2 regions of the Pseudoflavonifractor sp. An187 genome follow, and region 2 is predicted to be linked to the other one. Evidence: predicted binding sites of a transcription regulator. Region 2 holds the regulator's gene; the other holds the start of a gene.
The links. Region 2 encodes HrcA, which represses chaperone genes, less so after heat shock. Its sites were predicted from a motif close to TGTTAGCACTCNNNNNNNNNGAGTGCTAACA; they were not measured.
Positions count from the first base shown of each region.

Region 1: the regulator HrcA is predicted to act here: its motif matches at 5,340-5,370, upstream of B5F22_RS11100 (Hsp20/alpha crystallin family protein).

Region 1 is NZ_NFKG01000040.1:2,279-18,252, forward strand. It holds gene B5F22_RS11075 (alpha/beta hydrolase) at 1-898, shown strand, start outside; gene B5F22_RS11080 (helix-turn-helix transcriptional regulator) at 1,048-2,091, shown strand; gene B5F22_RS11085 (DUF6320 domain-containing protein) at 2,139-2,837, opposite strand; gene B5F22_RS11090 (hypothetical protein) at 2,847-4,133, opposite strand; gene B5F22_RS11095 (PH domain-containing protein) at 4,292-4,744, shown strand; gene B5F22_RS11100 (Hsp20/alpha crystallin family protein) at 4,803-5,246, opposite strand; gene B5F22_RS11105 (LamG-like jellyroll fold domain-containing protein) at 5,487-9,398, opposite strand; gene B5F22_RS12855 (GNAT family N-acetyltransferase) at 9,799-11,154, shown strand; gene B5F22_RS11115 (TrkH family potassium uptake protein) at 11,975-13,267, shown strand; gene B5F22_RS11120 (TrkA family potassium uptake protein) at 13,285-13,953, shown strand; gene B5F22_RS11125 (DUF368 domain-containing protein) at 13,962-14,822, shown strand; gene B5F22_RS11130 (hypothetical protein) at 15,521-15,974, shown strand, end outside.
Region 2 is NZ_NFKG01000033.1:3,078-19,051, reverse strand. It holds gene B5F22_RS10495 (SPFH domain-containing protein) at 1-344, opposite strand, end outside; gene B5F22_RS10490 (NfeD family protein) at 357-788, opposite strand; gene B5F22_RS10485 (class I SAM-dependent RNA methyltransferase) at 970-2,094, shown strand; gene B5F22_RS10480 (diacylglycerol kinase family protein) at 2,110-3,033, shown strand; gene B5F22_RS10475 (co-chaperone GroES) at 3,218-3,505, shown strand; gene groL (chaperonin GroEL) at 3,745-5,370, shown strand; gene B5F22_RS10465 (helix-turn-helix transcriptional regulator) at 6,202-6,522, opposite strand; gene B5F22_RS10460 (AsnC family protein) at 6,658-7,323, shown strand; gene rpiB (ribose 5-phosphate isomerase B) at 7,374-7,817, opposite strand; gene B5F22_RS10450 (PHP domain-containing protein) at 7,836-8,642, opposite strand; gene B5F22_RS10445 (glycosyltransferase family 39 protein) at 8,828-10,843, opposite strand; gene hrcA (heat-inducible transcriptional repressor HrcA) at 11,119-12,186, shown strand; gene grpE (nucleotide exchange factor GrpE) at 12,193-12,747, shown strand; gene dnaK (molecular chaperone DnaK) at 12,803-14,656, shown strand; gene dnaJ (molecular chaperone DnaJ) at 14,747-15,919, shown strand.

The DNA.
Region 1 (15,974 bases), on a different contig from region 2:
TAAGCGGCTCACCGAAGGCATGATGTCCGCTTTGAAAACCATCCACTCCGCCACCTCCCCCGACTCCATGGACCCCGCCGACCTGAACCGTCAGCGCAGAGGCCAGGAGGTGCTGGGGCGGCTGGCCTCTCCCCCCATCGGCTTTAGCTGGGAGCCCTTTACCCACGAGGCCCTATCCATGGCCTGGGTGCGTCCCGAGCGAGGCCACCAGCGGCGGCGGGTCATCCTCTACTGCCACGGCGGCGGCTACACCAGCGGCAATCTGGGCTACGCCCGGGTGCTGGCGGCCAAACTCTCCGCCGCCACCGGCTGTGAGACCCTGGCCTTCCAGTACCGTCTGGCCCCGGAGCACCCCTACCCCGCAGCCTTAGAGGACGCCCTCACCGCCTGGGACTACCTGATGCACCTGGGGTATGGTGCCCGGGACGTCATCGTGGCGGGGGACTCTGCCGGGGGCAACCTGGCTTTGGAGCTGACCTTGAAGCTGAAGGAGTCCGGTCGGTTCCTGCCCGGGCGGCTGGTGCTCTTCTCCCCCTGGACCGACCTCACCGCCTCCGGGGCGTCCTACCAGAGCGCCCGGGACTTAGACCCCATGCTCACCATGAACTACATCCAGGCGGTGCGCTCCGCCTACGCCCCTCAGACCGACTGGAGCGACCCACACCTGTCCCCCCTGTTTGCCGATCTCCACGGCTTCCCCCCCACCCTCATCCACGTGGGAGAGCGGGAAATCCTCCGGGACGACTCCACCGCCCTGGCCCAAAAGCTGCGGGAGGCGGAGGTCCCCTGTGTCATCCGCACCTGGCCGGACATGTGGCACGTGTTCCAGATGTTCCCCCTGAAAAGCGCCGGGGAGGCCATGGAGCACGTGGCGGATTTTTTACAGCGCTACGACTAAAAAACTCCCCCAGCCGGGGGAGTTTTTTCATAGGTAGAGTTAACCGGAGGTTAATTACTCCGCCCTCCTGTTTAACTATCCGTCCATTGTGCATTTCTCTCAAAATTCGTATAATAAGAGTACAAAAAGCCCAAAAGGGGGTCTCTCTTATGCCCATGCACACCATCATTCAGCAGCAGCGCAAAGCCCTGGGTCTTACCCAGGAGCAGGTGGCCCGCTGCCTCAATGTGTCCACCGCCGCCGTGAGCAAGTGGGAAAACGGCCTCACCAGCCCCGACGTGGGCCTGCTGCCGCCCCTGGCCCGCCTGTTGAAGGTGGACATGAACGCCCTGTTTGAGTTTCACGAGACCCTGTCCCGCCAGGAGATTGGCCTATTTTGCAACCAATTGGCGGGCAAGGCCCCGGAGGAGGCCTTTGCCCTGGCTCAGGACAAGCTGCGGGAATTCCCCCGCGACGAATCCCTGCGCCTGAATGTGGCCCTTCTCCTGGACGGCCTGCTGGTGCAGTCCACCACAGACCACCCGGAGCTGGAGGCCCAGGTCTCCGCCTGGTACACCCAGCTGGGCCAGAGCGAGGACGAGGCCATCCGGGCCAGCGCCAACTCCATGCAGGTCAACCGCTACATCCGGCAAAATCGGCTGGATGAGGCCCAGGAGGTGCTGGACATCATCCCGGACAAGGGGGCGCTGTCCGCCGCCCTGCCGGACAAGCTGATGCTCCAGGTATCCATTGATTTAAAGCGGGGTCAGCCAGAGGAGGCCGCCCTGGCTTTGGAGCAGGCCCTATTCCAGGCGGGGACCCGGACGCAGCTGCTCTTATCCCGGCTGGTGGATGCCGAGCTGGCCAGCGGGGACGCCGACGCCGCCGGCTCCGTGGCGGAAACCTCCCAGGCCATCGCCCAGGCTCTGGAGCTGTGGCCGTACAACCAGTACACCGCCCTGTGGCAGGTGGCGGTGCACAACCGGGACGCCCAGGAGGCCCTCACCCGGTTGGAGCAGATGCTGGAGGCCTTGGAGCAGCCCTGGCGGCTGGGGGACACGGCACTGTACCGCCGCATGGCCCCCCAGGCCAAGGAGTTCCAGCCCGGGGAGCTGCGGGCCCTGCTGCTGGGTCAGCTGGAGCAGGACCCGGACCTCAGTTGGCTGCGGGAGCACCCCCGGGCCCAGGCCCTTCTCCAACGCGTTCATCCATGAGGAAACCCCCGGCGGCTCAATTCTTGAGCCGCCGGGGGTCGTATGTTTTAGAAGTGGAATCTCCGCCGCACCTCCCGGCGCAAATCCGGCCGGTAGCGGATGATGAGCAGCGGCACCATGAGGGTCACCCCCACCACCGCCACCACCAGGGACCACATGGGCCGATAGCCGCCCAAAAACAGGTCAATACACAGCTCCAGCCACAGCATCAGCACCACGCAGCTGCCCAGCACCAGCATACACCGGCTCAAAATGGACCGCAGGGGGAGGATATACCACAAAAACAAGATGACCACCGAGCACCCCCACCAGATGGGCAGGGCCAGCTGTCCCAGCCAGCTGCCCCCGTCTACCGCCAGGGCGATGACCCAGAGGAAGCCCGCCACCGCCAGCAGGTCCAGCCCCACCAGGAAGATGGAATGCAACGAGCGCAGCAGCAGCGGAAGCACCGTCCACACCCACAGCATGGCGCAGGCCCCCGCCACAATGGCGGACCAGGGCATCCCCCGCCACCAAAACAGCAGGTTGAGCACCACACAGCACAGGCCCACCACCCCGTACAGGGCGGAGAGCAGCACCGCCACCTCTCTGTGGTTTACCGGCTCCACCTCCCGCCGCTCCACGGGGAAGTTGGGTGGAATGGTGGTATCCACCGGACACACCGGGTTGACCACCGGGGTCTGGCACAGGGGACACTTGGCAGCGTCCTTGTCCAGCTCCACCCCGCAGTTGACACAGTATGACATGGCCTGTCTTCACTCCCTTCGATTGGATGTAATCTTCACGTGGAGCCCATCCTGCACCAGGGTGCGGAAAAAGTCCCGCTCCACGTCCGTCTCCTTCACCGTCCCGGCAAAGGTAATCTCCATCATGTCCCCGTAGCTGATGGAGGCGCAGTTCACCCGGGGGGTATAGGACTGGCCCAGCACCACCTCCATGTGCTGGATGTGGGGCTCCATCTCTTTGGGCACCCGGAAAGCCCCGGGGTTGGTATACGTGGTGGAATAGGGGCGGTTGCCCGCCAGACGGTACCCCAAATCCACGGCAAAGTTCTTCACCGGCACCGGAATGAGCTGGAGAGGCAAAAACCGCTGGAGAAACACGTTGCGGGTAATAACCCCCTGCATCTCCTGGCGGGTGATGTGCAGCCGCATGTGGTGATGGACCTGGGAGATGATCTCCTCCAGGGTGTAGTCCCCCAGCTCGGGGTCAATGGAGGGGCGCACCGTGAGGATGAAATTGCGCATGGTGCGGGTGGGAAAATAGGGGCGCAGGTTGATGGGGATGGCCAGGGCCACCGGCAGCTCCCGCCGCCGCCCCTCCCGGCGCTGGCGGGCCAGAATGGACTGGATGAGCACCGCCGCCAGATACTCGGTGATGGAGGCCCCATGGCCCTTGGCCACCTGGCGCAGAGCCTGCACCGACACAAAGCCCATGGTGACGTTGAGGGTATAGAAGGGCTCCGGGGTTCCGGTACAGGGGTAGGCCTTGGGCTCGGACTTGCCCAGCCGCACCCGGGACCGGGCGTACCGGGCGTAGGCGTCCTCCCACTCCTGGGGGTCCGGGGCCTCGTCCACGTCCAGAATCCCCTCCTCGTTTGGGATCTCCTCTCCCAGCTCCCGTAAGTACACCGCCAACAGGGTCTTGAAGAGCACCAGCGCCCCGCCGCCATCGGCCAGGGCGTGGAACACCTCCATGGAGATGCGGTGGCGGTAGTAGAAAAACCGGATGAGCTGGTCCTTGTTCTGAAAATACACCGGCTGGCAGGGGTTTTGAATGTCCGGCTGCAAAAAAGGCCCGGGGGTGTCGTCCGGCTCGAAGTAGTACCAGAATACCCCCTTGCGGATTTTCACATGGAAGCCGGGGAACCGGGGCATGGTGCGGTCGATGGCCCGCTGGAGGACCTGGGGGTCCACCTCCTGGGTCATGACGGCGGAGAAGCGGTACACCGCCGAATAGGTGCCGCTCTGGATGGCAGAGTACATCATGGCGGCATTATCCAGCTGAAACCAGCCCTTATCCTGTCCTCTCCATCGGCCCATACTCCCCCCTCCTTTCGTTTGCTTTATTATAATACGCCCTCCGGACCGTGGCAATACCGCAAAACCTGCCGACTGCGTTGACAGGTCCTGTACCGCCTGTTACAATGGCCTCACAGGCGGCTCCTACGCCGTCAATTCCTCTCAAGGGGGTTTTACAAATGGGACTCATCAATAAACTGGGCGGCTCCATGCTGCAAGGGATGGCTGGAAATCTCAACGAGGTCTCCCCCGAGGCCCTGAACCAGGAGTTCGGCATGTATCTCATGGACGGCGAGACCATCGCCATGGGATTCCGGCTCATCCGGGACGTGGTGATTTTCACCGACAAGCGCATCATCGACTTTGACAAGCAGGGCGCCACCGGCGTGAAAATGCGGGTGGACTCCATCAACCTGAGCACCATCATCCACGTCTCTGCGGAGACGGCGGGCTTTGGCGCCGACGACAGCGAGATCAATGTCCACTACATCGCCTCCCCCTACTTCAAGTGCAGCGGCGGCGTGGAAGTGGCGGAAAAGAAGTTCGAGTTCCCCAAGAAATACAACATCCAGCCCCTGTACAAGTACCTGCAGGAGATCGCCTACCACAACCACGAGACCCTGAACCACTAAAGAGCAAAAAACACCCCGGAGAACGAAGTTCTCCGGGGTGTTCTGCGTTTTCTGGGGATTAGCCGATGGCAATGGTGGTGCTTCTGGGCAGCTCCTTCTTCACATGCTTGGGCATGGACAGCTTGAGGATACCGTCCTCATACTTGGCGGAGATGTCCTGGGGCTCCACATCCCCCACGTAGAAGCTGCGGCTGCAAGCGCCCACATACCGCTCCTGGCGGATGTACTTGCCCTTCTTGTCCTCCTCGTCCTTGTCCAGACCCTTGGCGGCCTGGATGGTCAGATAGCCGTCCTTCAAATCCACCTGGATTTCGTCCTTCTTAAATCCGGGCAGATCCACGTCCAGCTCATAGCTGTTCTCGGTCTCCCGCACGTCGGTCTTCATCAAGTTCTTGGCGTGCTTGCCGTACAGAGGGTTGCGGCCGTTCCACATGGGGAACATCCCAAAGTCATCACCAAAGAAATCATCAAACAAATTCTCACCAAAAATGCTGGGCAACATAAGTCATTCCTCCATTCGTTGCATTCATTGATGCCCTGCGGGAGAAGCTCTTTCGAGCCCCTCCTTTTGGAACAATTATGTTATAACACCGTCAATTAGCACTGTCAAGGTGAGAGTGCTAATGTTTACATGTTATGTGATGTTTGTTCATAAAATATGCGATTTCTCCCGGTGGGCTCACCGCACTCTCCCATTCGCTCAAAAAAGCACGGCCAGCTGGCCGTGCTTTTTCGTTCGGAATTAGCTGCGGCGCTTACGGCTCACATAGGCCACACCCGCCAGCAGGCTCACCGAACCCAGGAGCGTGGCCACGCACACCATCATCTGGGCGGAGTCGCCAGTCTGAGGTACACGGTCTGGCTTCTGGGTAGCCTGGGGCTTGTCGGTGGCCTCAGGCTCCTGAGACGTTTCGGGCTGATCCGAGGGCTGTGTCTCCCCCTGGGCAGTGAGGCCTTCCATGGCGCTCTGGAGCGCAGCCACAGCGGCGTCCACCGTCTTCTGGTCCTCCTCGGACAGAGTGGCGTCGGCCATCACCGCCTGGGCATTGGCCAGAGCCGAGCGGAAGGTGGCCACGGACTGGGCGGTGTAGCCGGTGAGGTCCATGCCCTCAGCCTTACCGATGAGGCCTTCCAGGATGTCCTTGTTGGCCTTGAAACGCTGGGCCAAAATGGCGTCCAGCAGGGCGTCGGTGGCGTTGTCCACGTCCTCCTGCATGGCGTCGCCGCTGGCGGCCACGTTCTTGGCCGCTGCCAAAGCGTCCACCAGCTGCTGCCAGTTGGTCTCCACGTACTTGTCGGCCTGGTCCATCATGGCCTCAGCGCGCTGGATGACCAGGTTGAGCATGGTCTTGTCGCCCTGAGTCAGGCCCAGCCCCCAAATCCCGTTGAGCAGGTTGTCCCAAGCGGTATTCACCTGGTCCTGCGTGGCGTTCTTATCTTCCATTACGGCCTTGGCCTCAGTGAGAGCCTTCTCAAAGGCAGCCTTGGCGGAGTCGGTGACACCAGTGGTGTCCAGACCCTCGGCGTAAGCGATGGTCTTCTCCAGCAGGGTCTTGTTCACCTCGCTGGGCTCAGGCGCCTCCACCAGGGCCTCCATGGCCTGGGTCAGAGCCATCACCGCAGCGTCCACCTCCGCCTGGGTGGCCTGGGCATTGTCCAGCACTGCCTGAGCTTCCGCCATGGCCTTCTCCACCCCTGCAAAGCTGTCGGCGGTGTAGTCCTCAGCCTGGAGGGCACGGGCCTGGGCCAATGTCTGCTCCAGCTGGGTCTTGTCCACCACCTGGGCGGGCACCTTCACCACCGCAAAGGCATGGGCGGGGATGTTGACCACCGGCACACTGCCCAGCTCCACAGTCTCGGTCTCCACATGTACCTTGTCCGGGTCCTCCGGGGTGTTCTCGTCTGCAATGCCATCGGTGGCCAGGTACTGGACCTCCACCGACCGCCCAGCCAGGTCCATGCCCGGAATCTCCAGCTGAATGTTGTAGTCGTTGAGACGGTCCACGTTCACCATGGCCAGATAGACGTTGCCCTGGTCATCCTTGCTGGCCAGCACGGACACCGCTGTGACGTTGTTCTGGGTCTTGGGGGAGTCCATCTGGGTGCTAACCACATGGTCGCCAAATCCGGAATTGAGCATTTGGAACACATGGGCAGAGGGGGTGGAGAAGTAGGTAAACTCACCCTCTCCGGTGGTGGTACTCGCTCCCTCCTGGGGCACCACCTGAATCACCGCCTGCTGGGTGGGGCCCAGAGAGTCGGCCTCATCCTGATACCAGTCGGACAGGCAATGCTTCTGGATGTAGGGGCTGCCCAGATTCACATACTCCATCATCACCTTGGCGATGTACAGGGCATGGGTCTGGGAGCGTACCTGGGACTCGGTGTTGTAGTGGATGCCGAACTCGCTGACCACGGGCACCTTGCCCTCGGGCAGCTTGGAGGCAAAATTCTTCACCGGGTTGACGCCGCTGCCCTCGGTCTTGAGCATGGCGTTGTCATAGAACTCCTCGGGGGTGCTGCCGCTCACGGTGCCGGAATAGGGGTGAACCACCACGCCGTCGTACAGGTCGTTGTAACCGCCGGCAGCCATCTTGTTGACAAAGCCCTCGGTCTCATAGCCTGCGTAGACAAAAATCTCCTGGTCGGTGCCGTTGAGGCGGTTGATCTCGTCCATGGTATCCCGCATGGCCTGGGATACGTCCACGAAACCGTCCCGGTCCACGCTGTAGGTGGCGTAGATGTTCTGTCCCTTGGGGGGAATCTTGCCGTGCACGCCGTCACCGAACTGGATGGAGCCGTTGGCGTAGTTGACCACACAGTGGGTGTCCTCAGGCCCGGAACTCTCCAGGCTGTCCACCACGGTCCACTCTGCCGGGTTGTCGTCCGGCCCCACAAAGACCCGGACACCGTCGTTGACCGCCCGGAAGTCGGGGTCATCCACAATTTTCCCATCCTCACCCATGATTCCGGGGTTCAGATTGGCATAGCGCAGGAAGCGCACCAAGTTGGCGCTGCCGTCGGACCGAGAGGCCACCTTGTTCCAGTCCTCCTCGTCCACGGTGTACCGCTTGTTGATGTTGGCCACGCCGCCGTTGATGTAAGCGTTTTCACGGCCGCCGTCCACATACAGAGTCCAGTAGCCCTGGGAATAGACGCCATCATCTCTCTGGGCATCGGGGCCCAGGTGCATCTCGTTGCCGATTTCAAAATAGCGTACGTTGTAGGGTTCCACATGGCCATTGGCCGCCCGGACATCCGCCCAGGCAATGCCGCCGTTGGGGTTGGTGCCCACCTCGGCATTCATATACTCCACCAGGTCGGCGGCGTCCTGCGCACTGCCACGGCCCAGGCTGTAGACATAGATCAGCTCAGAGCCCATTTCATCGGCAAAATCTGCGGCCTCGCCCAAGCCAAAGTTGGGGGCGATGCCGGTCTGATTGCCGCTGTTATACAGGCCGTGAATCTGATTTTTCCGGCTCTCCTTGTCTCCCAGGGTGGTTCTCCAGTTGAACAGGTTGGAGATGGTGCCGCCGGGGTAGCGGATGGAGCCGAAGCCCGCCTGCTGATACAGCGCAGCGAACTCCTCGTTCATCTTCATGGTCTCGGAATCAAAGGTACCGTAACCATTGTAGGAGTAACGGTGGTTGATGCCGAAGATGCTGTCGGCATCAATCTCCCGCTGGATGTCGTCCAGATTCACCGTCAGCTTCAGGGGCATGGCGGCCCGATAGTTGGCAATGGCCTCCTCCAGGGCGGCACAGGCCGCCTTCATCTGGGCCAAGTCTGCGGTGAGGTCCGCCCCGTCCAACGCCTGTTTCAGGGCCACCGCCACGGCATCATCCTGGTTCAGGCTGCCGCTGTCATACAGGGTCTGACCCTGGGTCACCAGCTCCTGGAGCTGCTGACGGCACAGCTGGGTCCCCTTGTCGGCGTACACCGCCCAGGCCTCCTCATCGGTGAGTACCCGGTTGTAGACGTAGAACTCGTCCACATCCCCCCGCATGGGGTGGGGATTCTTGTTCCCCGCCGTCTTGTGGGCACCCAAACGCAGGGTCAGCACCTGATCAATGGCGTTGTCCGTCAGGGCCTGCTGGCTGTCCAGCTCCCCGTTGATGTAGAACTTTACCTGGCGGCTGTTCTGGTCAATGGTAATGGTAATGTGCTCCCAGCCCCCCTTGACCACGGTGCGTTGGGAGACCACATCGGTGCCGTTGACGTAGGTATGGTACTTGCCATCCCCCCGCAGCGTCAGCACAGACCGCCCGCTCCCCTCATGCTGGAGCATCACCGTGGAGGCGGCGCTGTCGTCCCCGGTGATGGTGGTGTCATAGCGGTACCACATGGAGAAGGAGGTGGCCCCCGCTCCCGTATTGATGTAGTCCTCCAGCTTCATAAAGTTGTCTACCCCTGCGCCGAACCGCAGCACCTGCCCAAATACCGGGTTGCCGCTGTCCGTCAATTGGACGCCGTTCCCCTGTAAGGTGGCCGTGGTGCGATCCCCTTGGTCACTGACCAGAGAGTCAAAGCTCCAGTGGTCTTTGAGTCCCTGGGTAGGGTACCCGGACTGGGCATGGGCGCGGAGCCCATAGGGCAGCAGCAGCCCACAAATCAGGGCAGCCGCCACCACAGAACGAACCTTTCTTCTCCTCATACAATTTCCCTCTCCTTTTCCTTTTTATGCAAGAATGCTAAAATGGCAAGGTTTTTTCAGCTCCTTTTAAGCTGATTCATTTAATCTTATCATACCCCTCTGGCAATGTCAAAATGTATCGTCTCTCAGGAATGCGTACCGAGCATCCAATCTGCCATTGACTTTTCCACACGCCCGGCGTATAATGTGCAAAACTTCCAGGAGGTGTGACAATGCTGCGCTGCTGTGTGAACTGCATGAATATGCCTCAGTCCGATATGCCCCATGGCATCGGGCTTGCATTGTCATACTCTTTTTCCCAATAACCCCCGAAACACCGTTGAGAGAAGAGACGCAGTGCAAGCCAGACCCTGCAAAGGGTAGCTTGCACTGCTTTTATTTTATGGAAAGGACTGATTCTATGCCCACCCACCGAGGAACCCAGACCATTGAGACCCCCCGGCTCATCCTCCGCCGGGCCACCGTAGACGACGCCCAGGCCATGTTTGATAACTGGGCCTCTGACCCCCAGGTGACCCGCTATCTCATGTGGCCGGCCCACACCAGCACAGACATCACCCGTCAGGTGCTCCAGAGTTGGGTGAATGGCTACCAGCAGGACAACTTCTACCAGTGGCTCATGGTACACAAGGACTTGGGCCAGCCCATCGGCAGCATCAGCGGCATGAACCCCAACGACCTGCTCTCCTGCGTGGAGCTGGCCTACTGCATTGGTCAGCCCTGGTGGCACCAGGGCCTCACCACCGAAGCGGTGGAAGGGGTGATCCGCTACCTGTTTGAAACCTGCGACTTCAACCGCATCACCGCCAAACACGACACCCGCAATCCCCACTCCGGCGGTGTCATGCAAAAGTGCGGCATGACCTGCGAGGGCACCTCCCGGGAATCGGACTACAACATCCAGGGGATTTGCGACACCGTCCACTATGCCATCTTAAAACGTCAATGGAACCGCCCCAAGGACTTCACGGAGGGGCTTGTATACGAAAACGACACCCAACTGGTGCAAGACCTGTACCGCCGCCTGGATGAAAGCCGGCGCCTCACCCGCTCCCAGGCCGCCCGGGTGGAGTTTCTCACCACCGTGCGCTACATAGAGCGCTATCTCACTCCGGGGGCAAAAATTCTGGATATCGGGGCCGGGGCGGGCGAATACAGCCTGTATTTCGCCCGAAAGGGGTACCAGGTGTCCGCTCTGGAGCTGTCCGAGGCCAACCTAGCCGCTTTCCGGGCCAAACTGACCCCTGAGGACAACATTGACCTGGCGCAGGGCAACGCCCTGGACCTCAGCCGCTACCCGGACCATTCCTTTGACCTTGTGCTTCTCTTTGGCCCCCTGTACCACCTGCACAGCCAGGCCGATAAACTCCGCTGCATTCAGGAGGCCAAACGGGTGTGCAAACCGGATGGAACGCTGTTTTTCGCCTTCATTGCCAACGACATGGTCATCCTCACCATGTTCCACGAGGAGCCGGACTATTTCGTCCACGGCGCCTACGACAAGGAGACCTTCCGCTGTGACGACTTCCCCTTTGTCTTCCACACCGTGGACGCCTGTCGGGAGCTGCTGCGGGAGGGCGGCGTAAAGGTGCTCCATGAGGTGGCCTCGGACGGGGTCAGCGAGCTGCTCCAGGAGAAGATCAACGCCATGGACCCGGACAGCTACGCCCAGTATCTGCGGTATCACTTCTACACCTGCGAGAAGCCGGAGCACCTGGGAGCTTCCAACCACCTGCTGTTTGTGGGAAAGGCATAGGGCATTGGGCTGCGGTCCGTCAAAAACGGATCTATCTCATACACCAGTAAATTCATTTTGACATTTTGTCCACTCCGTGCTATACTCCCACGTAGGAATAAGTGGTGGAGTCTGTCATAGAGTGCTTGGATGCATCTCTATTTATTCCAAAGGGGATTTTAATCAAAATTAGTATAATTCTTGATTAAGAGAATAAGACAGCTCTTCTAGGGGGGAGACTGTCTTTTTTTGCGTTTTAAAAGGTTCTTTCGTATCCTTTTGGCGCATCTACGGACGGGATTGTATCAAACTTCACGCCACTTGTTACCGTGCAGTTTACACTTGGAGTAGTCTTTCCCAGGATTGAAGCGATGGACGAACCGCCATCGTTCCAAGCATAACCACGATGAACATGTGGGTTTCCCAGACCTGGGATCGTACTGAGGCGGATGATATGTAATTTGATGACCTCTTGATGGGATGACAATGAGTGCAGACAGAACGATCCATTTGGTGGTGCTGCGGAGACTTTATTCCGTGGCCATACCATTCATTCACAGAGCGCAGGATGGACAAATGTTTATCAGCGTTCTGTTTTTTTGGAGCTGCTTGTTCCATCGTCATGGCTCATCTCTGGACTGGTCTTTTTGTATTTCCAATTATCGTGTTCCATCTCATCCTGTCGTCTGGAACAAGTGTAGGAGGTGAAAATACCACATCTGTCGGTACAGATGGAATCCTATCGTCGTACCACAAATCCATGTTCAGTGCGAACACTGCTCAAGATGGAAAGGGGCGTATTCTGCCGGAATGATTACCGGCCGTCATTATGGAAAAACTGATGATTCAATTCAAAAAACAGCCACCGGGAAGACTGATTGCTGCCGGATTTGCAATGCTTATCCTGTTTGGGGCAGTTCTTCTCCTTCTTCCTCTGTCCGTGAGAGGCGACGCGGAGGTACACGTTATTGATGCTCTTTTTACCTCCACCAGTGCAGTTTGTGTGACAGGTCTCATTGCAATTGATGTGGCAGATCACTTCACTACTTTTGGTCAAGCTGTCGTTGCCGTTTTGATTCAGGTTGGCGGTTTAGGCGTTACATCCATTGGTGTGGGTTTGATCTTGGCCGCACGAAAGAATGTGGGTCTCAAAGGGCGTATTTTGCTCAAAGAAGCCTTAAATATCGAGGGAATCAAAGGCATGATCCGTTTGGTGAAGTCTATTTTGCTTATGACGCTGTGCTTTGAACTGATGGGTATTGTCTTGAGTTTTCTTGTATTTGTTCAGGACTATCCTGTGCTGAAAGCCCTTTGGATCAGCATATTTCATTCCATCGCAGCTTTTAACAACTCTGGTTTTGATATTTTAGGCGGGCTGAGAAACCTCATCCCTTACCAGAACAACATTCTTTTGAATCTGACCACAAGCGGACTTATCATTTTTGGTGGATTGGGTTTCCTTGTGATTTTAGACGTCTTGAAAAAGAGATCTTTTCGCAAACTAACCCTTCACTCCAAAGTGGTTTTAACCACAACGCTCACTCTGCTTGTGGCGGGTACGTTACTATTAAAGGCCACGGAGGATATCACCTGGCTTGGAGCCTTTTTCCAGAGCGTATCTGCACGAACAGCTGGTTTTTCTACTTACCCCATTGGCGAATTTACAAATGCCGGTCTGTTCACCCTCATTATTTTGATGTTTATTGGCGCTTCCCCCGGGTCTACCGGCGGCGGTATCAAAACAAGCACGTTCTTCGTCTTATCGCAGCACGTACGAAGCCTGTTCACAAAAAGGCATATCAGTGCCTTCCGGCGCAACATCCCGTCGGAAGTCTTTTCCAAGGCCTGCACCATTTCATTGCTTTCCCTTCTACTCGTATGTGTGGGAACATTTTTCCTTTGTGTGCTGGAGCCGGAGTACAGCTTTGTCCAACTGCTATTTGAAGAAGTGTCCGCGTTCGGTACTGTGGGCCTTTCTACCGGCATTACGCCGACTCTGAGTGTAGCAAGCAAGTTAATTTTGATTTTCACCATGTTTGCTGGACGAGTGGGCACGTTTACCCTGCTGACAATGTGGATTGATCGTCCAGCCCCCAGCGTTCGTTATACAGAAGAATCCGTTTCGATCGGATAAATAAGGAGAAAATACCGATGAAAAGAAAAGACTACGCAAGCAGCTATGGAGTGATTGGTCTTGGACGGTTTGGCATGGCCCTTGTGGAATGCCTTTCCTCCGCCGGAAAAGAAGTCATTGCCATTGACAAAGAAGAGTCTCGTGTGCGGGAAGCACGCCGTTTCACAGAAATGGCTCTGGTTGTGGAGAACCTGGATCAAGAGGCGCTGGAAGAAGCAGGCATCCGAAACTGCGACGTCGTGGTGGTGTGTATTGGAGAAAGAATCGATGTCAGCATCCTTGTCACCATGACCGTGCTGAAAATGGGGATTGCTCATGTTATCTCAAAAGCCACCAGCTTTATTCATGGGGAGGCACTCAAGCAGTTAGGTGCTTCTGTGGTTTTCCCTGAACGAGATATGGCAATCCGCCTTGGAAAAGGGTTAATTTATGACAGTTTCCTGGACTCTGTCGCCTTAGGCGGAGATGCCGAAGTTCGGAGAATCCTGGTGACCAAAAAGCTCATCGGCACCTCAATCCAGGATATGAACATCCGTCATCGCTACGGGGTAAACATCATTGCAATCGAACACGATGGCCATACAAATGTAAACTTCAACGCGGACTATTTCTTCCGCGAGGGCGATGCCATTTGTATCGTGGGGCAGAGCAAAAACGTAGAATATTTTGAAAAGGACATTCATTGATTGCACATATGAAAATGAAGAACATTTGGGAGAAATATATTTCGGTTGCCGCAAAGGGATTCGTCATCGGAGGGACCATGCTGGTTCCCGGTGTCAGCGGTGGTTCGATGGCAATGATTCTTGGTATATACTCCTCTCTCATTTCCGCTGTCAGTTCATTTTACCAGAGAAAAAAGGATAGCTTTTGTTTCCTCTTTACATTTTGCATCGGTTCCGTCATCGGAATGGCACTGCTTGCCAATCCCATCTCCGATTTAATTGACGCATTTCCCAAACCGATGATGTATTTCTTTATCGGTGCAGTGGTCGGGGGCATCCCCATGATGTTTCGAGAAGCGAAAATTCAGAGTTTTTCATGGAAAGTACCTGTTTATATCCTTCTCGGGATGCTAATGGTTTGTGCGATCTCCATTCTTCCGTTGAACTCAGAAAGCATCGAGCAATCCAATGGGATATTCGAACTTCTGCTTCTGTTTTTTGCGGGAATCATTGCTGCAATCGCCCTGCTCCTCCCAGGCATCAGTATATCCTATCTTTTGCTGCTGCTGGGACTGTACAGCAAGACGATCACTGCGATCAAAGCCCTCCAATTCTCCTTTTTACTCCCCATGGCACTGGGCGGCCTGGTTGGTATTATCCTAATGGCCAAACTGTTGGAAAAAGCGATGGCCCGCTATCCACAAGTGACCTATTTAGTGATTCTTGGCTTTATTCTTGGTTCAGTGGTCAGCATTTTCCCTGGACTTCCCACTTTGAGTGAACTATTGAGCTGCTCCATCGCCATTTGTGGTGGATTTGCGGCGATATATTTTTTACCAAGCAGTTGCCCGGACGACGGGCCTCATACCATAAGCGAACAGCATGCTTAATCACGTTATCATGCAAACACAACGAGAGGCCGCCCAGAAATCGGGCGACCTCTCGTTGTCTATTGCTCTTAAACAAAGCATTCCCCATCCACGGAACACACCACACGTTGTTCTCTCAGTCTCGTTTTGAGAAACCCAATATGGTCACATAGATGCCTACCAGCATTGCCCCTGTAAGCCTCTGTGTCCCCTTCTTCGGCGCAGGGCCATATTCTCCCCCACCTAGGGCGGCTCTGCCCAATTTAAGCGGCTTTCAAGGACACTGGCAGCGGCCACCATGGGCAGCTTTATGGCACAAGTGATGTAAAGCAGAGAGAAAAAGCCGGACAGGAATCATGACCTTCCTATCTGGCACTCTTTGACCCACACCATAAAATCAAATTTACAAACAAAAAAGCCTCGAAAACCGAAGTTTTCAAGGCTTTTTGGAGCTGCTAGGCAGATTCGAACTGCCGACCTCATCCTTACCAACTGACTGGGAGCCATTCATGGGCTGCTTTTCGGCCCTTTCCTGCCCACTTTGCTCCACAGGGCCGTGGTGGGCGGCACTGTTGTGTCCGTTGGTTCCAGCTGCTCCTTTCCCCGTGTGGGTCAGGATGTGGGTCACGGTAATCGGGGATGTCCGTCCCGCTTCAGCTCTGTGGCGCAAACCTTTCTTCTGTGCTATACTGTGCTCAATACTTATGTGAGGTGGTCACATGAATCAGGAACTTTTCCATGAGATGCAACGTTTCTATGACCGATTAGAGACAAGATCGGGGCAACTATTCCACGCCCTGTTTCACAGGGTCTTTGAATTGGAAGTAGGATGGTATGGTGGTCACTATCACAAAAACGAAGATGGAACCTGGATAAGAGAAGCCTATCCTATTCCGGTGATTGGGGTGAAAGGCTTTTGCGATATTGAAGTGCAACCGGATCACATTTCCGTATCCACAAAACTAAGGCGTTCCACTGCTCTGAACTATTCTTTTAACAAGTTTGCGGAATATGACTTTGAAGCCTACGGCGTGGAGGACTACCTGGCCGACTTCTATCACCCCGGACAGACCATAGAGGAGCTCAAAGAGAATCTCCTTGCCTGCAACGAACCGGAACTTGGGTTTTCCTTCACCCTCCCCTTTGATGTGGATGGGGCGGAAATCCTGGAAC
Region 2 (15,974 bases):
AGGTTCTCAATGGCGCTCAGGGGCTGCTCCACGCCGTAGGTATACAGCTTGGGGTCGGTGATCTGGAAATACAGGACGGTGTCGATCTGCATGGTGACGTTGTCCTTGGTGATAACGGGCTGGGGGGCGAAGTCCACAACCTGCTCTTTCAGGGAGACCATTTTGGCCACGCGCTCAATAAAGGGAATCTTGAAGTGGAGACCCACGCTCCACACGGCACGGAACGCGCCCAAACGCTCCACAACCATGGCCTTGGACTGGGGTACTACCTTGACGTTGGCGGCAATGATCAGCAGAATGATGATGATCACGGCCACCGGGATGATGAGAGAGATCAAATCCATATTACTTCCTCCTTACTCTTCTACGATAACTTTGACACCTTCTATGCGCAGCACCCGTACCATGGCCCCGGCGGGGATGGGGGTGTCGTGCTCACTGCGAGCGGTCCAGGTGACACCGCCGATGGTGACGGCGCCGGTGCCCTGGATGTTGTCAATGTCCTGGGTGACCCGGGCCTCTTGCCCAATGACCCGGTCGGCGTTGGTGGGCTCCACCCGGGTGTTCAGATATTTTTTTGCCAGGGGGCGCAGGGCCACCAGGCACACCAGGGAGAGCACAATGAAAATACCCAGTTGCAGCCAGATGTTGCCTCCGGCCAGGGCACACACCAGCGCACCCAGAGAACCGATGGCAAACCACACGGAAGTCAGGCCCACGGTGGCGGCTTCGGCGACCGCAAAGATGATCAGCAGCGCCAGCCAGACAATTTGATAAACAGTGTCCATACTGGTCACCTCCTTTGGGGGTAGTATAGCATAGCTACCCCAGCGATACCACTACAATTTGTAACCATTAGAGAAAATATCAAAAAATTATTATCCTTGTCATGGGGTGTCAAATTGGGTATAATAAAAAAGATTATGACCATTTGAAGACGACAGGGGAGACCCCCGGAGAGGATGGAATATGGACGGGAAACTGCAATTTGTCATTCCCACCCTGCTGGGGGTGGAGAGCCTGGTGAGCTATGAGGTGAAGAAGCTGGGCCTTGCCGACGTGCGGGCGGAAAACGGCCGGGTGCTGTGCACCGGCACCAAGAAGGACATTCCCCGGCTGAATCTGAACCTGCGCACGGGAGCGAGAGTGCTCATTCTCCTGGGGGAGTTTATGGCCCCCAACTTTGAGGCCCTCTTTGAGGGTACCTACGCCCTGCCCTGGGAGGAGTTCATCCCCCGGGAGGGCAAGTTCCCGGTGAAGGGCTATGCCATCAACTCCGCCCTCCACGCCGTGCCCACCTGCCAGGCCATGGTGAAAAAGGCCATTGCCAAGCGGCTGGGCAAGGTGTATGGGCTGGAGACCCTGCCGGAGACGGGGGTGCTGTATCAGGTCCAGTTTGCCATTTTCAAGGACCGGGCTTCCCTGATGTTGGACACCTCCGGCGAGGGCCTGTACAAGCGGGGCTATCGGGCCCAGGGCGTGGCCGCCCCCTTGAAGGAGACCCTAGCGGCGGCCATGGTGGCCCTGTCCCGCTATAAGGGAAAAGACCCCTTCTGCGACCCCTTCTGTGGCTCCGGCACCATCGCCATTGAGGCCGCCCTCATCGCCAAGAACCGGGCCCCTGGCCTGGGCCGCTCCTTCTCCTCCCAGAAGTGGACCCAGCTGCCCTCCGGGCTGTGGCTGGATGCCGCCGACGAGGCCATGGACGGAGAGTTCGATGGAAACTATGAAATCTGGGGCGGCGACATCGACCCCAAGGCGGTGGAGCTGGCCCGGCACAACGCCCAGCTGGCCGAGGTGGACGATGTGGTGTCCTTTGAAGTGGCGGACGCCACCCGGTTCCACTGGGGCGGCCTGGGGGGACGGGTGGTCACCAATCCCCCCTACGGGGAACGGCTGATGGAGAAGCGGGAGGCCGAGGAGCTGTACCGGGCCTTTGGCCGGGCCATGGACAAGTTCCCCGACGGCTGGCAGGTGTCCATTCTGTCCTCTCACACCGAGTTTGAGCGCACCTATGGGAAAAAGGCAGACAAGAAGCGGAAGCTGTACAACGGCATGCTCAAGTGCGACCTGTTCCAGTACGGTGTGAAGTGATGGAGAGAAAATGGAATGAAACATTTATTTATCGTCAACCCCGCAGCCGGAAAAGCGGGGAACGAAAATGAGCTGCTGGACCAGATTCAGGAGCTGGACCTGGACTGTGAAGTGGTGCATACCCAGCGCCAGGAGGAGGCCTGTGAGATCGCCCGGGCCGCCGCCCAGCGGGGGGAGCCCCTGCGCATCTACGCCTGCGGCGGGGACGGCACCTTAAACGAGGTCATCAACGGGGCGGCTGGCTTTGACCATGTGGCGGTGACCAACGTGCCCCTGGGCACCGGCAACGACTTTTTGAAAATCTTTGGCCCGGAGAACAAGGAGAAGTTTTCCCAGCTGGAGGAGCTCAGCCGAGGCCCTCAGGTGGCCCTTGACCTGATGGAGTGCAACGGCAAGCTGGGGGTAGATATCTTCTGTGCGGGAGTGGATGCCCGCATCGCCGCCGACGTGCACAAGTACCGCCGCCTGCCCCTGGTGCGGGGCATCGGGGCCTACATCCTCTCGCTGGTGGCCAATGTCTTATTTAAAGGTATCAGCCGCCAGACCCAGGTGGAGGCGGGAGAGTATGCCTACCAGGGTCAGACTGCCATTGTATGCGTGTGCAATGGCCGCTATTACGGCGGCGGCTTTATGCCCGTGGGGGACAACCTCCCCGACGACGGCAAGCTGGAGATGCTGGTGGTGCCCAAGGTCAGCCGCAGAACCTTCTTCCGCCTGGTGGGAGAGTACGCCAAGGGCCGCTATCGTCAGCACCCGGATTTGATCACGGCGGTGGAGGGCACCGAGTTTACCATCACCGCTCCCCAGCCCCTGGTGGCGGTGGTGGACGGAGAGGTACTGCGAGAGCAGCGCTACCACATCCGCCTATCCGACAAGAAGGTGAATTTCTTCTACCCCCAGGGCCTCAGTTATCAGCCCCGGATGGAAGAGGCGAATTAGCACTCTCCCTGTCACCTTGTGAACAAAAGATGAATTTTTTTCACTCAACCTCTATTTCTCAAAAATAGGGGTTGATTTTTTGGAGTGAAACGGTTATTATCTTATCTAGAGTTAGCACTCGGATAAAATGAGTGCTAACCTATGAAACCGTAAACCATTGGATTGATATAAGGAGGAACCAACTATGACTCTGAAACCTCTGGCAGATCGCGTGATCTTGAAGGCCATGGAGGCCCAGGAAACCACCAAGGGCGGCATCATTCTCACCGCCAGCGCCAAGGAGAAGCCCGAGATGGCCGAAGTTGTGGCCGTTGGCCCCGGCGGTGTGGTGGACGGCAAGGAAGTCGTCATGACCGTGAAGGTGGGCGACAAGGTGCTCACCAGCAAGTACTCCGGCACTGAGGTCAAAGTGGATGGCGAGGAGTATAATATTGTTCGTCAGAATGACATTCTGGCCATTGTCGAGGACTAAAAGCGAAGGTATTTTCAGCCGTCCACTTTGAGGGACCCGCCGAGAGGCGGGACGCCGCTTATGCGGCGCAGGTTGGCGGAATTGACTTCCGACAACCGCATATGAAATCACCCCAACGGGGTACCCCGCAAAACTGGTTTTGCGGGGCGGACGGCGAGGAGTATAACATTGTTCGTCAGAATGACATTCTGGCCATTGTCGAGGACTAATTGAGTTTTTCTTACGGAGGTAATTGAATTATGGCTAAGATTATTTGCTACGGCGAGGAAGCCCGTCACGCTCTGGAGCGTGGCGTCAACCAGCTGGCTGACACCGTGAAGATCACCATGGGTCCCAAGGGCCGCAACGTGGTGCTGGATAAGAAGTTTGGCACTCCCCTCATCACCAACGACGGTGTGAGCATTGCCAAGGAGATTGAGCTGGACGACCCCTTTGAGAACATGGGCGCTCAGATCGTCAAGGAAGTTTCCACCAAGACCAACGACGTGGCCGGCGACGGTACCACCACCGCCACCCTGCTGGCTCAGGCCATCATCCGTGAGGGCCTGAAGAACCTGGCCGCCGGTGCCAACCCCATGGTCATGAAGAAGGGCATTGCCAAGGCCACCACTGCCGCCATCGAGGAGATCAAGAAGAACTCCAAGCCCGTCTCCGGCACCTCTGACATCGCCCGTGTTGGCGCCATCTCTTCTGGCGACGACACCATCGGCGCTCTGATCGCCGAGGCTATGGAGAAGGTCTCCCACGACGGCGTCATCACCGTGGAGGAGTCCAAGACCGCCGAGACCTACTCTGAGGTTGTGGAGGGCATGCAGCTGGACCGTGGCTACATCACCCCCTACATGGTCACCGACACCGAGAAGATGGAGGCCGTTCTGGACGACCCCTATATCCTCATCACCGATAAGAAGATTTCCTCCATCCAGGAGCTGCTGCCCCTGCTGGAGCAGGTGGTGCAGAGCGGCAAGAAGCTGCTGATCATCGCTGAGGACGTGGAGGGCGACGCCCTGTCCACCCTGCTGGTCAACAAGCTGCGCGGCACCCTGAATGTGTGCTGCATCAAGGCCCCTGGCTTCGGCGATCGCCGCAAGGAGATGCTGGAGGATATCGCCATCCTCACCGGCGGCACTGTGGTGTCCACCGACATGGGCATGGACCTGAAGGAAGCCAACCTGACCATGCTGGGCACTGCCCGTCAGGTGAAGGTCTCCAAGGAGAACACCATCATCGTGGACGGCGCTGGCGCCACCGAGAACATCGCCGCCCGTGTGTCTCAGATTCGTCACATGATCGAGAACACCACCTCCGAGTACGACAAGGAGAAGCTCCAGGAGCGTCTGGCCAAGCTGGCTGGCGGCGTGGCCATCATCCGCGTGGGTGCTGCCACCGAGACCGAGATGAAGGAGAAGAAGCTGCGCATTGAGGACGCCCTCAACGCCACCCGTGCCGCCGTGGAGGAAGGCATTGTGGCTGGCGGCGGCACCGCCTACGTCAACGCCATCGGCGCCGTGGAGGCCCTGCTGGACACCGTGGAGGGTGACGAGAAGACCGGCGTGAAGATCATTGCCAAGGCTCTGGCTGAGCCCATGAAGCAGATTGCCACCAACGCTGGCATCGACGGCTCCGTGGTGCTGGAGAAGGTGAAGACCGCTGGCCAGGTGGGCTACGGCTTCGACGCCTACAAGGAGGAGTACTGCGACATGATCTCCTGCGGTATCGTGGACCCCACCAAGGTGACCCGTTCCGCTCTGGAGAACGCCGCCTCTGTGTCCGCCACCCTGCTGACCACCGAGGCCTTGGTGGCCGACAAGCCCGAGCCTCCCGCTCCCGCTGCTCCCGCTCCCGACATGGGCGGCATGTACTAAGAAGCAGCCCCAATATGGTTTCAAAAGGCCGGTGTCTTCGGACACCGGCCTTTTTGAACTTTAAAAGCAACCGTTATTAGCTGCATTTTGGATTCGCAGCCGAAAATGGTTGCTTTTCGTTTGAAGAGGAAGGGGGAGAACTAAGACACGGGGCGGATGAAGGACTTTTGCTTCTCCGATTTCTCGTGTGCGGACCAGCGCCCCCGCCGGGGACGCTCCGCTGGGCCCAATTTCTCCCCGATGAGAAATCGGGGAAAGAATCGCTTAGGGCGTTCCCCCCTAAGGACCTCCCTGGGGTACAGGGCTGGGCCTGCGTCAAGTCTAGGTTCGGCCCGTCACCCTTGCTGTGGCTCCTAGTACTGCCACCACACCAGGCCACCCTGGGCAGCTGGCCCTATGGCCGGGTGGTTTCCATGTCCGGCCCTACCCTGGCTAAGCGGCGTTCCCGCCGCCGGAAGCCAGGCCACCGACCGCTGGGAACAGCGGCATACCAGGATAAGGCCCTAGGGGTAGAAGTACCACCTACACAGGAGTAGGCACGACCCACAGAACGTCTACGCTATCTATGTGACCTCACCAGGCTAAGGGCCGCAAAAATGAGGACGCAGGGACTCCCAGTACCGCGGGGTGAATTCCACAAGGCGGGGGAAGGCCCCGCCTTTGGTGGTCTTTGGTTCCTTTCTGGCAGCAGAAAGGAACCCCCAGCGGGGAGCGTCCCCACCAGGCTGGCAAGCCTGAACCAAGGCGTTTGAGAAGGACAATCTCTCCGGCCCGGGGGCAGGGAAAGAGAAAAAGGAGGAAGCACCTGCTTCCCCCTTTATGCGTTAAAAATTAACCTCTGTCCCGCAGACCATCCATATAAGCCTCCACCCGCTCTTGTTGGCGGGGGTTCAACTGCCGATAGGCATACAGATGTGCCAGTTCCTCCGGGGACAAATCGCTCTGGGCCATCAGCCGCTTTTGCTCAGTGAGTCCGGCCAAGTAGTCCAGAGATACGCCGAAAAATTGAGCAATCGCCACGAGAGTTTCCAAGTCTGGAGTTCGATCTCCCACTTCGTAGGCACTGACGGTAGATTGAGACAGATTGAGGTTTAGAGCCAGCCCTGCTTGGCTGAGATGACGTTCCTCGCGCAGTTGTTTTAATCGCAGCACACGACCACCCGCCTAAGTGTAGATTTTGCTTCATTTGTATTGTATAACACGGTTTGTGTGTTGTAAATAACACGGAAACGGTTTTGGAAAAGTTGCCTTTCCTTTGCTAGAATGGAGAGGAAGGGAGCGAGAAGGATGGAACATCATTTTTACCAGGACGACATTCCATACAGCACCTTGCAGGAGGACAAAACAGGCTATCAGATTTTGCTGCTCCGGGAGCAGCAAAACCAGAGTTTCACCGCCATAGCCAGCCAATTGGGTGTTTCTCCCGCCCGTGTCCGGCAGCAGTACACCAAAATGAAGGTGCGACAGGTGCGCTTGTACCTTCGCCACATAGCCATTGCCCTGGGCCACGAGAACACCGCACAGGTGCGGAACGTGTTTTCCACAGCCATGGAATGCTATCAAAATTATCCCTATGCCTGTGGGTATCTGGACAAGACCTATGGGGAGATTTTGGAGGCGTATCGGGCGGGGGAGCCGGGGACACCCCAGGAGATGTTAGAGAAACTGCCGCCCTGTCCGGTGAAGCTGGGAGAAGAGGAGATTTCCCGCATGGTCACCATGCGGGAGGAGGAGAACGCCAGCTTTCGGGCCATCGGCAGGGCGTTCCACATCACACCGGAAAAGGCCCGGCATACCTATGAGATGGTGTATCACCGCAAGGTGTTGGAGTATGTGGAGGGACTGCAACAGCAGGTGAGAACCTGGGAGGAGCGTAGGGAACTCTGGCGGCGGTATTTTGGCGGGCATCAGTCGGCAAAAACACGGTATGAGAACATCATGAGGGTGAAATAAAGAAAGAGGTGTGAGCCAAGCTCACACCTCTTTTTGATGGTTTGGGGGAATTAGGCCTCGTTTTCAATGGCCATAATCTTACCTACACGGCGCGCATGGCGGCCGCCCTCAAACTCGGTATTGAGGAACACGTCTACAATGCGGTCTGCCATGTTGGGGCCAATGAGAGCGCCGCCCATGGCCAGCATGTTGGCGTCGTTGTGGCGGCGGGTCATCTCGGCAGAGTAGGGCTCGCTGCACAGAGCGCACCGGATGCCGTGGACCTTGTTGGCGGCGATGGAGATGCCAATGCCGGTGGTGCACATGACAATGCCCCGGTCACAGTCCCCGCTGGCCACCAGCTGGGCGGCAGCCTTGGCAAAATCGGCGTAGTCACAGCTGTCGGTGGAGTAGGTGCCGCAGTCCACCACCTGGTGGCCCTGTTCGGTCAGGTACTGCTTGAGGTGCTCTTTCATGGCGAAGGCGCCGTGGTCACTGCCAATGGAAATTTTCATGTTCAGGACTCCTTTTCCTTAAAGTTTGTGACAGACAGGGCGGCGGCCCTGGTAGGTGGTGACGTGGGAGAACCCGGCCTCCCGCAACAGCTCCAGGGCCTCGGGAATCCCCAGGGCCATGTGCTCGGGCTGGTGGGCGTCCGACCCCACGGTGACATACTCGCCCCCGCAGTCCTTGAACCAGCGCAGCAGAGGCAGCCACTCCTCCAGGGACATGCCCCGACAGGTGTTTACCTCCAGGGCGTGGCCGCTGGCGGCTACTTGGCGGAAGATCTCCTCCACCTGGTCCCGGAAGGGCTCCAGAGTCAGGTGCTGTCCGTCCCGGGCCATGTAGCGCAGAGGATAGTTGATGTGGGCCAGGGAGTCGTAGCAATCCGGGTGCTCCTTCACCAGCGCCCAGGTGTGGCTGAGGGCGTTTTCCACCGCCTGACGGCACAGGCCGGGGTCAGCGGTGAAGTTGGTGAAGTAGAAATCCTGGTTGTTCTGTGCCCCAATCCAGTTGTGGAGGGAGCCCAGCACAAAGTCCAGCTCATCCCCGGCCTGGGCCAGAATGGCCCGGGCAGCCTGGGGATTATAGGGGGCGGAGCCCAGCTCCAGCCCCAGGCGCACGGTGAGGGGAGCGTCCCCCCGGCCGTGGTACTGGTCCAGAGCCTCCTGCCAGGGGAAGGTGAGGGTGGGCTTGCCGTCCCCGTCCAGCAGGTCGCAGTGGTCGGTGATGCACAGCTCCTGGACCCCCGCCTGTACGGCGGCGGCCATCATGTCAGACAGGGCAGCGGTGCTGTCAAAGGAAATACGGGTGTGGGTATGGCAATCACAGAGATACACAGGGAATCAGCCTCGCAGAGTTTTCCCGCCCGCAGGCGGGAAAAGAATCGGAATCACGTTATTTTCACGGACATGTGCCGGGAAAATAACACTTCTCATGGCGGATGGGGTGACTTTTTCGTAAGAAATCGAGCCACATCCGCCATGCAAAACCTTCTCCAAAGAAGTCCTTGGACTTCTTTGGATTATAGAGGCCAGCTGGGGAACCAACGCAGGAACACCTCGCTGTACCACAGCGGGATATACAGTCCGGTGAGGGCGGGGTAGAAGATGGCGTACACCGCCACGGTGCACCCAGTGAAGCCGTAGACGGCCAGGGTGGCCCCCTTCTTGTGCCGGTCCAGCATGTCGTTCATCAGATAGGCGATGGCAAAGACCAGGAACAGAATGGTGGGGAAGTAGTGATAGGCAAACAGGGTGCGGCCAATGGGCAGCCAAGGCAGGAACTGAGAGAGAATGGCGATGAGGATGAACAGTCCCCGTCCACACTTGCGGCGGATGGTCTGGATGAGCACGGCGAAGAAGGCCAGCAGGCCTGCCCAGGACACCAGGGGATTGTTAAAGGAGGCAAACAGACTCTTGACCCCCTCGGTGTTGGCCAAATCCAGGTCCCGATAGTACAGAATGGGCCGGGCGTCAAAAATCCACTGATACCAGCTGGACTGGTAGGGGTGGGTGGAGTGGACGCCCTGGTGGTAGGAGAGCATGAACTCCTGGTTGCTCCACATCACATTCAGCAGGTTGTCCAGGGTGAGATTGCCCTGGGCAGTGGCGTAGGGGATGTAGGAGACGGTGTAGATCACCGAGGGCAGGAGCACAAAGAAGATGATGGACAGGGAGGTGGTGCTGAGCACGAAGCTGATGAAGTCGAAGCCCTGGGGGTCCAGCTTCCACTCCCGGTACCGGAACACCAGGCCCAGCAGCCACATCACCGCCAGACCGGCCCCGGCGTAGATCACCGTCCACTTGCAGGCGCAGCCGATGCCCCAGAACAGTCCGCACAGGAACAGGGGCACGGCGGTTTTCCGCAGGGAAGAGCCCACGGGGCAGCACAGCCAGCGGTACATAAAGTAGTAGGATACCAGGATGAAGAACACCCCGTAGGTGTCTATGGTGCCGATGCGCGTCTGTACCAGGTGCATGAAGTCAAAGGCGAAGAGACAGGTGCCGCAGAAGGCCACCGGGGTCTTGCCAAAGAAGTTTTTCAGGAACACATAGAGGATGGGCAGCATGAGCACCCCGAACAGGGTCCCCATAAACCGCCAGCCAAAGGGCACCATGCCGAAGAGGGCGATGCCAAGGGACATGATGAGCTTGCCCAGGGGCGGGTGGGAGACCTCATAGGGGTAGATGTTGTTCAGGTGCTCCAGGGCGGTGCGGGGGTGGTAGATTTCGTCGAAGTAGGAGGAGTTCATGTAGGTCTGCTTGGTGGTCCACTCCTCCGGCTCGTCGAACAGGGCCTCGGCCCCCACGTCCACATGGTCGGGGATGAGAGGCTCGCCGTCACTCCACAGGGCCAGCTCGGCCAGCCACACGCCTTCTGTCCGGTCAGCGGTGGTGGCGGTGATGCGGAAGGTGGTGGCCTCCAGGGTCACCGGGGGCACGTCCATGCCCTCGGGAATCTGGTTTAAGTCCACGGTCTCCCATTTAAATAAGGTGGCGTAGTTCTGGTCCAGGTCCACCCACTTCCAGTCCGAGCCGTTGTTGGTGTACTCCAGACGGTAGGTGCCGGTGCCCAGAGAGGTGTAGAAGGAGATCTCGTCCACCTTCACCGGCTGGGAGAAGGAGAAGGTGTAGGAGTCCCCCTGTTGGAACTTCACGTAGGACTCCGGGGCGGACATACTGCCCAGCTGGAAGAAGGCGGTGATGGCGTAAATCACCGTCACCAACACCAGGGGAATCCAGTCGCACCGCTCCATGGGGGTGTAGGGCAGGGTGAGACTCATGGACTTGCGCCGGGACTGGGCCTCGGACATGGCAATCCACTCCAGGGAGTTGGCCCGGGGCTTGAGGCAGTACCAGTAATACACGAAAAAGGCCACCACAATGGCCATCCCCAACAGTGCAAACACAAAGGCGGGGGAGAGATTGGTGAAGAACCAGCCAACCCCGGTGACCGCGCTGTCCCAACCCTGCTGTATTCGCTCAAACAGGTTGGGAGAGGCGGAGGACGTGGCGGTGGCAGCGGTGAAAAGCTCCATAGCGGTTGACCTCCTAGGTGAACATAGACATAGACATACATATTTTACTACGAATGGCCGCTGATGAAAAGACTCAAATGTGAAATTACCCCGCTCTTCCGGGAACGGTTAGCAATCGCCCGGGAATACTGCAAAAAACCCTGGGTGTTTTATCCCCCATTTCCATTCACATTTAATTTACAACTGAACTATTGACAATTCACGGGGGTGGTGGTACAGTATCTTTAGCACTCGGGGATAGTGAGTGCTAATACGAGAGAACAGGAGGATGCCGCTTGGACCTGACAGAACGAAAAAAGAAAATTTTACGGGCTGTGGTGGAAAGCTATATCCGCACCGCCGAGCCGGTGGGCTCCAAGGCGATTTTGGAGCTGGCGGATTTAAAGGTATCCTCCGCCACCATTCGAAATGAACTCTCCGACCTCACCGAGATGGGGTACCTGGAGCAGCCCCACACCTCCGCCGGACGGGTGCCGTCCCCCAAGGGATATCGGCTGTACGTCAACGAGCTGATGGAGGAACAGCGGCTGAGCCTGGAGGAGACGAAGCAGATCAACGACGCCCTGCACTTGAAGATGCAGGAGCTGGACAAGGTCATCGACCAGGCCGGGCGCATGGTGTCCCAGCTGACCAACTATCCCGCCTTTGCCTTGGCGGGGGAACGGCGGCGCACCACCATCCGACGCTATGACCTCATCATGGTGGACACCAACTCGTTCATCGTGGTGGTGATGACGGACAGCAACGTGGTGAAAAACAAGCTCATCCGCCTGCCCACCGACCTGTCCCAGCCCCAGCTGCAAATGCTCACCACCCTGCTCAACGCCTCCTTTGTGGGCAAGAGCCTGGAGGAGCTGACCCCCGAACTGATGCGGGTGGCAGAACACGCGGCTGGCAGTGCCTACGGCCTCATCTCCCTGGTGGTGTCCTTTGCCATGGAGGTGCTGGACGCCCTGGAGCACGGCCCGGTGTACACCGCCGGAGCCAGCCACATTTTAGACCACCCGGAGTACCGGGACGTGGACAAAGCCCAGAAGCTGATGAGCTACCTCAATGAGGAGCAGTCCCTGGCCAACGTGCTGGACCTGCCCGCCCTCAGTGAAGACAACACCAAAATCCTCATTGGGCCCGAGAACGTGGCCGATGAATTAAAGGATACCAGCGTGGTGCTGGCCAGCTACGACATCGGAGACGGCATGAAAGGCGTCATCGGTGTGGTGGGGCCCACCCGTATGGACTACGCCAAGGTGGCCGCCAAGCTGTCCTATGTGGCAGACGGCCTGTCCAAGCTCTTTGGAGGGCAGGGCGGACTTCCCCCAGCCATTGGCGAAAAGGAGGAATAGTACCCCATGGATGAGAAAAACGTGAACAAGGAAAACCTGGAGCCCCAGGTGGAGAAAGAGGAGCTGGTGGAAGAGCCGCAGCCCGACACCCAGCCCGAGGCCCCAAAGGCCGACCAGCCGGAGACCGGAGCGCCCAAGGCGGATGATCAGTTGGCCCAGGCCCAGGAGAAATACCTGCGCCTGGCCGCCGAGTACGACAACTACCGCAAGCGCACCGCCAAGGAGAAGGAGAGCGCCTGGACCAATGCCAAGGCCCAGACCGTGGCCGCCTTCCTTCCGGTGTACGACAACCTGGAGCGGGCTTTGAAGCAGCAGACCACCGACGAGGCCTACGCCAAGGGCGTGGAGATGACCATGAAGGGTCTTCAGGATGCCCTCAGTAGCCTGGGTGTGGAGCTGATTCCCGCTTTGGGCGAGACCTTCGACCCCAACCGCCACAATGCCGTGATGCACGTGGAGGACGACGCCGCCGGGGAAAATACGGTGGTGGAAGTGTTCCAGCAGGGCTTTACCTGCGGGGATAAGGTCATTCGGTTTGCCATGGTAAAAGTGGCCAACTGATTCATATATTACCCTTTGTAAAAACATATTTGCCATATATTTAGGAGGAATTATTATGTCTAAGATTATTGGTATCGACCTTGGTACGACTAACTCTTGTGTGTCCGTCATGGAGGGCGGCGAGGCCGTCGTCATCCCCAACGCCGAAGGCAACCGCACCACTCCTTCCGTGGTGGCCTTCTCCAAGGACGGCGAGCGCATGGTGGGCCAGGTGGCTAAGCGCCAGGCCATCACCAACCCCGACCGCACCGTGATCTCCATCAAGCGTGAGATGGGTTCCGACTACAAGGTGAACATTGACGGCAAGAAGTACACCCCCCAGGAGATCAGCGCCATGATCCTGCAAAAGCTGAAGGCGGACGCAGAGGCCTACCTGGGCCAGACCGTCACCGAGGCTGTCATCACCGTTCCCGCCTACTTCACCGACGCTCAGCGTCAGGCCACCAAGGACGCCGGTAAGATCGCCGGCCTGGAGGTCAAGCGTATCATCAACGAGCCCACCGCTGCCGCTCTGGCCTACGGTGTGGATAAGGAGAGTGACCAGAAGATCATGGTCTACGACCTGGGCGGCGGCACCTTCGACGTGTCCGTGCTGGAGGTGGGCGACGGCGTCATCGAGGTGCTGGCCACCGCCGGTAACAACCGTCTGGGCGGCGACGACTTCGATAAGTGCATCATGGACTGGATGGCCGCTGAGTTCAAGAAGGCCGAGGGCATCGACCTCACTGGCGACAAGGTCGCCATGCAGCGCCTGAAGGAGGCCGCCGAGAAGGCCAAGATCGAGCTGTCCGGCGTGACCTCTACCTCCATCAACCTGCCCTATATCACCGCTGACGCAACCGGCCCCAAGCACCTGGAGCTGACTCTGACTCGTGCCAAGTTCAATGAGCTGACCGCTCACCTGGTGGAGGCCACCACCGGCCCCGTGCGCCAGGCCATGAACGACGCCGGCCTGAAGTCCAGCGACCTGCACAAGGTGCTGCTGGTGGGCGGCTCCAGCCGTATCCCCGCTGTCCAGGAGGCCGTGAAGAAGATCACCGGCCTGGAGGGCTTCAAGGGCATCAACCCCGACGAGTGCGTGGCCATGGGCGCTGCCATCCAGGGCGGCGTGCTGGTGGGCGATGTCAAGGGCCTGCTGCTGCTGGACGTCACTCCTCTGTCCCTGGGCATTGAGACCATGGGCGGCGTGATGACCAAGCTCATCGAGCGCAACACCACCATCCCCGCCAAGAAGAGCCAGATCTTCACCACCGCCGCCGACAACCAGACCTCCGTGGAGGTCCACGTGCTCCAGGGCGAGCGTGAGATGGCTCAGTACAACAAGACTCTGGGCCGCTTCCACCTGGACGGCATCGCTCCCGCCCGCCGCGGTGTGCCTCAGATCGAGGTGACCTTCGACATCGACGCCAACGGCATCGTCAACGTCACCGCCAAGGATATGGGCACCGGCAAGGAGCAGAACATCACCATCACCTCCTCCACCAACATGTCCAAGGAGGACGTGGAGAAGGCCGTGCGGGAGGCCGAGCAGTTCGCTGCTGAGGACGCCCGCCGCAAGGAGGAAGTGGACACCCGCAACCAGGCCGACCAGATGGTCTACCAGACCGAGAAGACCCTGGAGGAGATGGGCGACAAGCTGGATGCTGGCGACAAGGCCAACATCGAGGGCGAGCTCAACCGTGTCAAGGAGGCCCTGAAGGGCACCGACACCCAGGCCATCAAGGACGCCACCGAGGCGTTGACCCGCGCCTTCTACGCCGTCAGCGAGAAGCTGTATAGCCAGGCTGGCGCTCAGCCCGGCCCCGACATGGGCGGCGCTGCTGGCGGTGCCACTGGCGCCACCAACAACGGCGGCGACGACAATGTGGTGGACGCCGACTACGAGGTCGTGGACGACAACAACAAGTAAGAACAAGACCGGGTTTCACAAGCGGGGTGTGCATGACCACCCCGCTTGTGGCAGGTTTATTTATCCTGCCCAGTGAGGTGACGACATACAATGGCAGAACAAAAACGTGACTATTATGAGGTCCTGGGCGTGTCCAAGACCGCCTCGGACGATGAATTGAAAAAGGCCTACCGCAAGCTGGCCAAGCAGTATCACCCTGACCTGAACCCGGGCAATGCAGAGGCAGAGCAGAAGTTCAAGGAGGTCAACGAGGCCTATGAGGTGTTGTCTGACAAGGACAAGCGGGCCAAGTACGACCAGTTCGGTCACGCCGGGGTAGACCCCAACTTCGGAGCCGGTGGCTTTGGAGGCGGCGGCTTCGGTGGGTTCGACATGGGCGACGTGGACCTGGGCGACATCTTCGGCTCCTTCTTCGGCGGCGGCTTTGGCGGGTTTGGCGGCGGTCAGCGCCAGGCCAACCCCAACGCCCCCAAGCGGGGCGCTTCTCTGCGTGTCAACATGACCATCACCTTCGAGGAGGCCATGCGGGGCGTTGAGAAGGAGATCAGCCTCAACCGCACCGAAAACTGCACCACCTGCCACGGCTCGGGCTGTGCCAGCGGCACCACCGCGGAGATCTGCCCCGACTGCCACGGCACCGGACAGGTGCGCATCCAGCGTGGGGCGGGCGGCTTCGCCTTCACCACCACCGCCCCCTGTTCCAAGTGCCGGGGCACCGGTAAAATCATCCACCAGCCCTGTCCCGACTGTCATGGAGACGGCCAGGTGCGCCGCCCCCGCAAGATCAAGGTGAAGATTCCCGCCGGCATCGACGATGGACAGTCCATCTCCATGCGGGGCCAGGGCAACGAGGGCCAAAACGGCGGACCCGCCGGAGACCTGCTGGTGAACATCTCGGTGATTCCCGATCCCCGCTTCCAGCGGGACGGGTACGATTTGTACCTGGAGCAGAAGGTGAGCTTCACCCAGGCCGCTCTGGGCGCCGAGCTGCAGATCGACACCATTGACGGCAAGGTCAAGTACAACTTGCCCGCCGGAACCCAGCCCGGCACCACCATCCGCCTGCGGGGCAAGGGTGTGCCCAATGTCCACGGACGGGGCCGGGGCGACCAGTACCTGCTCATCAAAGTACAGGTGCCCACCAACCTCACCAATGAGCAGCGGGACGCTCTGAAGGAGTACGCCCGCACCATGGGGGAAGGGTCCCCCGCTCCGGCCACTCCGGTGCGGGACTTCTTTGAGAAGAAGCGGAAGAAGAAATAAAGAATCAAAAAATGAAATGCGGAAGGTCTTCTGTAGGACCTTCCGCATTCTTTTT